DNA from 2 places in the Halomonas sp. THAF12 genome. Region 2 is predicted to be linked to the other one. Evidence: riboswitches for the same ligand, from Rfam matches in the RefSeq annotation. Region 2 holds a riboswitch; the other holds the start of a gene.

Region 1 (3,398 bases), 600 kb from region 2:
GCGTGATGAGCGGCGATACCGTGCATGAGCTGATCGCCCAGATGGAGGCCAATCCGCGCCTCGGGCTGCTGCAGACGGTGCCGATCCCCGTGCGCCAGGACAGCCTGTTCGGCCGTGCCAACCAGTTCGCGGCGGCCGTCTACTCGCCGATGCTGGCCGCCGGCCTGAGCTTCTGGCAGTCCGACGCCGCCAACTACTTCGGCCACAACGCCATCCTGCGCGTGGCGCCCTTCATTCGGCATGCCGGCCTGCCCGAGCTGCCCGGACGCCCGCCGCTGGGTGGCGACATCCTCAGCCACGACTTCGTCGAGGCCGCGCTGCTGCGGCGCGCCGGCTGGGAGGTGCGCATGCGCACCGACCTCGGCGGCAGCTTCGAGGAGATGCCGAGCCATATCCTCGACTACGCCAAGCGCGACCGCCGCTGGGTCCAGGGCAACCTGCAGCACCTGCGCCTGCTCGGCGCCGGCGGCCTGCACCTGGTCAGCCGGGTGCACTTCCTGTGCGGCGCCCTGGCCTACCTGTCGTCGCTGATCTGGCTGGCGATCCTCGTGGTCAGCACCGCCGATGCCCTGCTGCGTGCCCTGATCGCGCCCAACTTCTTCACCTCCGACGCCCAGCTGTTCCCGGACTGGCCGATCGCCCCGCCCAACCTGATCATGCCGCTGCTCGGCGGCACCCTGGCGATGCTGCTGATGCCCAAGCTGCTGGGCGTCGTGCTGGCCCTGTGCCGGGCGCCGTCCCGCTACGGCGGACGCGGCAGGCTGGTCGCCAGCGCCCTGCTGGAGGCGCTGTTCGCGATGCTGATCGCGCCGCTGATGATGGTCTTCCACAGCCGCTTCGTGATCGAGGTCTTCAGCGGCCGCACCGTGGCCTGGAACCCCCAGTCACGCGAGGGACGCGCCCTGCCCTGGCGCGAGGCGCTGCGCCACACCTGGCCGGGCAGCCTGATCGGCCTCTGCTGGGCGGGCGTGACCTGGTGGGCCACGCCGACCTTCTTCTGGTGGCTGACGCCGGTGTGGTTAGGGCTGCTGCTGGCCGCGCCGCTGGTGCGCTGGAGCAGCAGCCTGACGATCGGGCGTGGCCTGCGCCGGCGCGGCCTGCTGCTGGTGCCCGGCGAGACCGCCCCGCCGGCGGTGCTCGAGGCCGAGCCGGCGCCGCTGGATCTCGAGCCCGCCGACGAGCCCGCCGTCCCCCCGGCCGAGCGACCCTGCGAGATGCCGATCCAGTCCTTCGGCAGCGACTGGGCGCGGTCGGCGAGTGCCGAGGCCCGCGCCGTCCAGGGCGAATGACCGTCACGCTGCCGTCGCGCGGTGGCCGGGGCGACGACAGGGATGTTCGTCGCCCGTCAAGCTGCTAGACTCGGCCCATTCGCTTGACGGGGTGCCGGTGGAACCGGCTGAGATGGCGCAGGCTCGCGCTCGACAACGCTCGAGACAGCCCCCAGCGCTGGTCCCGTGGAACCTGATCCGGGTGGGTGTGGCAGACGCCGCACGTGAACCGGCGTAGGGAATCAGGCGGCGGGCCGGCGCGCCCTCCTTGCGCCCGGCGCTCCCTCCCCGCTTCCGCTACGCCCGTGCGTCATGCACGCCCTCCGGCATCCGCTCTCATCGGAATCGGAGGCAAGATGGACCGTCGCTTCAGTGATCTCACCGCCGCCTGCCAGGCCGACTGGCGCGCCTACACCGAACACGACTTCGTCCGCGGCCTGGGCGCCGGCACGCTGGAGGCGGACGCCTTCCGCCACTACCTGCAGCAGGACTACCTGTTCCTGATCCACTTCGCCCGCGCCTACGCCCTGGCCGCCTACAAGAGCCGCGACCTGGACGAGCTGCGCCAGGCCTTCGACGGCCTGAAGACCATCCTCGACGTCGAGCTGGACCTGCACCGCGGCTTCTGCCGCGACTGGGGCATCACCGAGGACGACCTGGCGGCGCTGCCCGAGGCCCGCGCCACCCTGGCCTACACCCGCTTCGTGCTCGACGCCGGCAGCCGCGGCGACCTGCTCGACCTGCGCGTGGCGCTGGCCCCCTGCCTGGTGGGCTACGGCGAGATCGCCAACTGGCTTCAGGCCCAGCCGTTCACCGTGCGCGGCGACGCCAACCCCTATGACGCCTGGATCGCCATGTACCAGGGCGACGAGTTCCAGAGCGCCATGCAGGCCGAGATCGCCTGGCTGGACGCGCGCCTGGCCGAAGTGACGCCGGCGCGCTTCGACCAGCTGGCGCGGCTGTTCCGCGACGCCACCCGGCTGGAGATCGACTTCTGGCAGATGGGGCTGGATCGCGCGGACTGAGAGATATCTGCCGAGTGAATGAGGGGCGCCGGGGGCAGCTCGAAGAGGAGGTCCTACGCCATGGATGGCGTCGGTAGCGTACAGGGAGGTATTCACAGCGCCTCCTCGGAGAGCTGCCCCCGGATCAGCCCCGAGCCACATGCACGAGATAACGATGATGACACGGCCCGCCCAGCGGCGGGCACCACCACGCTTGACGGGGTGCCGTTGAAGACGGCTGAGATCATGCGGCGCGAGGCGCCCGAGCATGGGTCCCGTTGAACCTGAACTGGCTAGGACCAGCGTAGGGATCAAGCGACAGGCGGCGGCGCCTCGGCGCCGGCCGCCCCTGTCCTCCCCGACGGTCCTCCCTGACGAACCACTCAAGCCAAGGGAGCACGACCATGAGCAAGACCCCCCATTTCCTCAACGAGAGCGCCCGCGTCGACGAAGCCGCCGTGGCCCCGCTGCCGGGCTCGCGCAAGGTCTTCGTCGAGGGCTCGCGGCCCGATATCCGCGTGCCCTTCCGCGAGATCGGCCTGTCGCCGACCCGCACCTCCGGCGACGGCCCGGATGAGCAGAACCCGCCGCTGCTGGTCTACGACACCTCCGGCCCCTACACCGACCCCGAGGCCGCCATCGACCTGCGCCGCGGCCTGCCCGAGCTGCGCCGCGGCTGGATCGAGGAGCGCGGCGATACCGAGTTCCTCGACGGCCCGACCTCCGAGTACGGCCGCCGCCGCGCCAACGACCCGATGCTCGCCCCGCTGCGCTTCGAGCTGACCCGCACGCCTCGCCGGGCCAAGGCAGGGAAGAACGTCACCCAGCTGCACTACGCGCGCCGGGGCATCGTCACCCCGGAGATGGAATTCATCGCCATTCGGGAAAACCAGAAGCGCCAGGCGTTGGGGTCGGAAGAGGTCGAGCGCATCCTCGGCCACCAGCATCCGGGCGTGGCCTTCGGCGCCCGCCTGCCCGAGGAGATCACGCCCGAGTTCGTGCGCGACGAGGTGGCCGCCGGCCGCGCCATCATCCCCAACAACATCAACCACCCGGAATCCGAGCCGATGATCATCGGCCGGAACTTCCTGGTGAAGATCAACGGCAACCTCGGCAACTCGGCGGT
Region 2 (3,398 bases):
GGCCCGCGAGTGGCTGGACGAGCTGGCCGAGGCCGCCCGCCACATGAAGGTCGGCCCCGGCACCCAGCGCGACGCCGACCTCGGCCCGCTGGTCTCGCCGGCCGCCCAGGCGCGGGTGGAGGACCTGATCGCCACCGGCGAGAAGGAAGGCGCCCGGCTGCTGGTCGACGGCCGCGGCTGCGAGGTCGAGGGCTATCCGGACGGCAACTTCGTCGGCCCGACCCTGTTCAGCGACGTGACCGCGGAGATGGCCATCTACCGCGAGGAGATCTTCGGCCCGGTGCTGTGCGTGGTGAGCGTGGAGACCCTCGACGAGGCGATCGCCTTCATCAACGCCAATCCCAACGGCAACGGCACCTCGATCTTCACCAACTCCGGCTGGGTGGCGCGGCGCTTCGAGACCGAGATCGACGTCGGCCAGGTGGGCATCAACGTGCCGATCCCGGTGCCGGTGGCCTACTTCAGCTTCACCGGCTCGCGGGCCTCCAAGCTCGGCGACCTGGGCCCCAACGGCAAGCAGGCCATCGCCTTCTGGACCCAGACCAAGACCGTCACCGCCCGCTGGTTCGAGCCCGAGAACGTCTCCGGCGGCATCAACAGCACCATCTCGCTGAGCTGATCCCCTCCCGCTCGGCGGTGAGCGACGGCCCCGTCTCGAGAGAGGCGGGGCCGTCCTGTTGGCCGCCGGGAAGGGCGCTGAATCAGCCCAGCGCCATCTCCAGCAGCTCGCCCACCGGCGCCAGCTGGCTCTCGTGCAGCAGCAGGTGGCTCTCGCCGGGAGCGTCATCGGCGGGGTGGACCACGGCGAACTCGCCTTCCTCAAGATGAAATTCGTGGATCTCGCGGAGGCCTCCGGGCGTCTCGCAGCGGATCGAGCGGTAGGCCTCGTCCTCGCCGTAGGTCAGGCGGTGATAGACCTTGAAGAAGGTGTAGAGCGACAGGCCCCGGGGAAACGCCGGCCAGCGGGCCGGGTTGGCGCGGGTCTCGGCGTCGATCTCGTGACCCTCGGCCTCGGCGCCGTCGATGGCCGAGGCCAGCGGTGCGGCGAGCAGGGTGGCGGCCTCGCCGGGCAGCGGCGCCAGGGCCTCGACGGCCTGCCGGTAGCGCTCGGCCGCGGCGTGCAGGTCGGCCATCGTGCGCAGCGGATGGTCGCTGTGGCGCAGGTCCTCGGGCGCGCAGACCCCGTTCTCCCAGCCGTGGATCACCCTGAGCGTCAGTCGCCCCTCGCGCATCGGCGCCTCCAGCAGGGCCTGGAGGGCGACGCGCAGATGCAGCTGGCGCTCGGGGACGCCGTTGGCGAAGGCGGCGTAGGGCTCGGCGAAGATCCGGTGCAGGCAACCGGGGGCGTGTTCCTTGGCTTCGGTATACGGCATGGCGGGGTCCGGGCTGGTTGTTCGAATGGCGGGAAGGATGTGTCATGCTGGCGCGGCTATCCGGATATCGGCCATGTTGGCCCTGTCTTGAGGATCGCCACCACCATCCATTCACTGTCGCCAGGGGAGTCTCGCCGGCATCGGCGGGGCTGAGAGAGCGTGCGTCGCTGACCCTGGAACCTGATCCGGTTCATGCCGGCGGAGGAAGTGCGACATGCCTTATCTGACGTCAGCCGTGCTTGGCGCGGCGCTTTTGTGTTTCACCGTGCTGGGCCTGCGTGCCCGTCGGGCGGACGGTCCGCTCGACGACTACGTCACCGCCCGCAACTCCCAGTCGGCCCCGACCCTGGGGCTCTCCTTCCTGGCCTCCGGCATGGGCGCCTGGATCCTCTTCGCGCCGCCCGAGATCGGCGCCTTCGTCGGCCCGCTGGGCCTGGCCGGCTATGCCATCGGCTCGGCGCTGCCGTTCATCGTGCTCGGCGCCTTCGGCCCGGCGATCCGCCGCCGCCTGCCCGAGGGACGCAGCATCGGCGAGTACGCCGAGGCCTGCTTCGGCGCCGGCATCCGCCGCTGGGTGGCACTGGTCTCGGTGCTGTACATGGGCTGCTTCCTGGCCGCCGAGCTGACCGCCATCGGCGCCATCACCGGGCTGCTGTCGGACGTGCCGGTGGCGCTGGTGGTGGTCGGCGTGGCGGCGGCGACCCTGCTCTACACCGCGCTGGGCGGGCTGCGCGCGAGCCTGGCCACCGATCGCTGGCAGGCCTGGCTGCTGCTGGCCCTGCTGCTGCTGGTGGGCGGCGTGGCGCTGGCCCGGCTGCCCGAGCTGCCGGCCGGGGCCGCGCTGCCGTCGATTCCCGCCGCTGACGCCCTGTCCGTGGCGCTGACGCTGGTGATCGCGGTGACCGCGGCCAACCTCTTCCACCAGGGCTACTGGCAGCGGGTGTGGGCGGCCCGGGACGACCGGGCGCTGGGGCGCGGCGCCTGGCTGGGCGGGGCCGTGACCGTGCTGGTGGTGGCGGTGGTCGGCGGCCTCGGCATGCTGGCCGCCATGGCGGGGGTGTCGCTGGGCGAGCCGCCGATCCCGTTCTTCGCGCTGCTCGCCGAGGCGCCGGGCTGGCTGGCGCTGCCGGCGCTGGTGCTGGCGGTGACGCTGGTGGCCTCCAGCGTCGATACCCTGCAGAACGGCATCGCCTCGCTCGTGGTGGCCGGCAGCGGCTGCCGCGGCCTGTCGCTCAGGGCGGCGAGGTGGGTCACCGTGGCGCTGATGGTGCCGGTGGTGGCGATCGCCCTGCAGGGGCTCTCGGTGCTGCGGCTGTTCCTGATCGCCGATCTCTTGTGCGCGGCCATCGTGGTGCCGGTGCTGCTGGGGCTGTGGGCGCGGATGAGCGCCGCGGCGGCGCTGGCCGGCGGCCTCGCCGGGCTGGCCGGGGCGGTGCTGCCGGGCTGGGTCGCCTCGGGCAGTGCCCTCGACGGCCTGCTGGCGGCGAGCTTCCCCGGCGGGGTGCCGACCCTGCCGCCGTTTCTCGGCGCGCTCCTGGCCTCCAGCGCGGTGGCGCTGCTGGTGGCCTGGCGGCGTCCGCTGGCGCGGCGCACGGCCTGAACGGTTGCCAGGCCGGCGGATGACCGCCACCCTCTGAGGGTCATCCCGACCTGACGAAGGAGCCGTGCCATGAGTGATACGCCACAGGATCCACGCCGTCGCCATTCCGCCCCGGTGGTGGACGGCGTCGGCAAGTCGGCCAGCCGCGCCATGCTGCGCGCGGTGGGCTTCAATGACGACGACTTCACCCGGCCCCAGGTGGGCATCGCCTCCACCTGGAGCCGCGTCACGCCCTGCAACAGCCACATCGGCGAGCTGGCCGAGCAGGCCAGCGCCGGCGCCGATGCGGCCGGCGGCAAGGGCGTGATCTTCAACACCATCACCATCTCCGACGGCATCGCCAATGGCACCGAGGGCATGAAGTACTCGCTGGTGTCGCGGGAGGTGATCGCCGATTCCATCGAGACGGTGGCCGGCTGCGAGGG

What was found. Region 2 has a riboswitch for thiamine pyrophosphate ahead of FIU88_RS02790 (sodium:solute symporter). Riboswitches for the same ligand answer to the same signal wherever they lie in the genome.
Region 1: linked by a shared signal. The riboswitch ahead of tenA (thiaminase II) and the one ahead of FIU88_RS02790 (sodium:solute symporter) in region 2 are both predicted to bind thiamine pyrophosphate.

What each region holds. Positions count from the first base shown of each region.
Region 1 is NZ_CP045399.1:1,214,483-1,217,880, reverse strand. It holds gene mdoH (glucans biosynthesis glucosyltransferase MdoH) at 1-1,289, shown strand, start outside; TPP riboswitch at 1,367-1,527, shown strand; gene tenA (thiaminase II) at 1,625-2,293, shown strand; TPP riboswitch at 2,481-2,600, shown strand; gene thiC (phosphomethylpyrimidine synthase ThiC) at 2,677-3,398, shown strand, end outside.
Region 2 is NZ_CP045399.1:615,790-619,187, forward strand. It holds gene FIU88_RS02780 (CoA-acylating methylmalonate-semialdehyde dehydrogenase) at 1-619, shown strand, start outside; gene FIU88_RS02785 (hypothetical protein) at 702-1,373, opposite strand; TPP riboswitch at 1,486-1,598, shown strand; gene FIU88_RS02790 (sodium:solute symporter) at 1,588-2,973, shown strand; gene ilvD (dihydroxy-acid dehydratase) at 3,043-3,398, shown strand, end outside.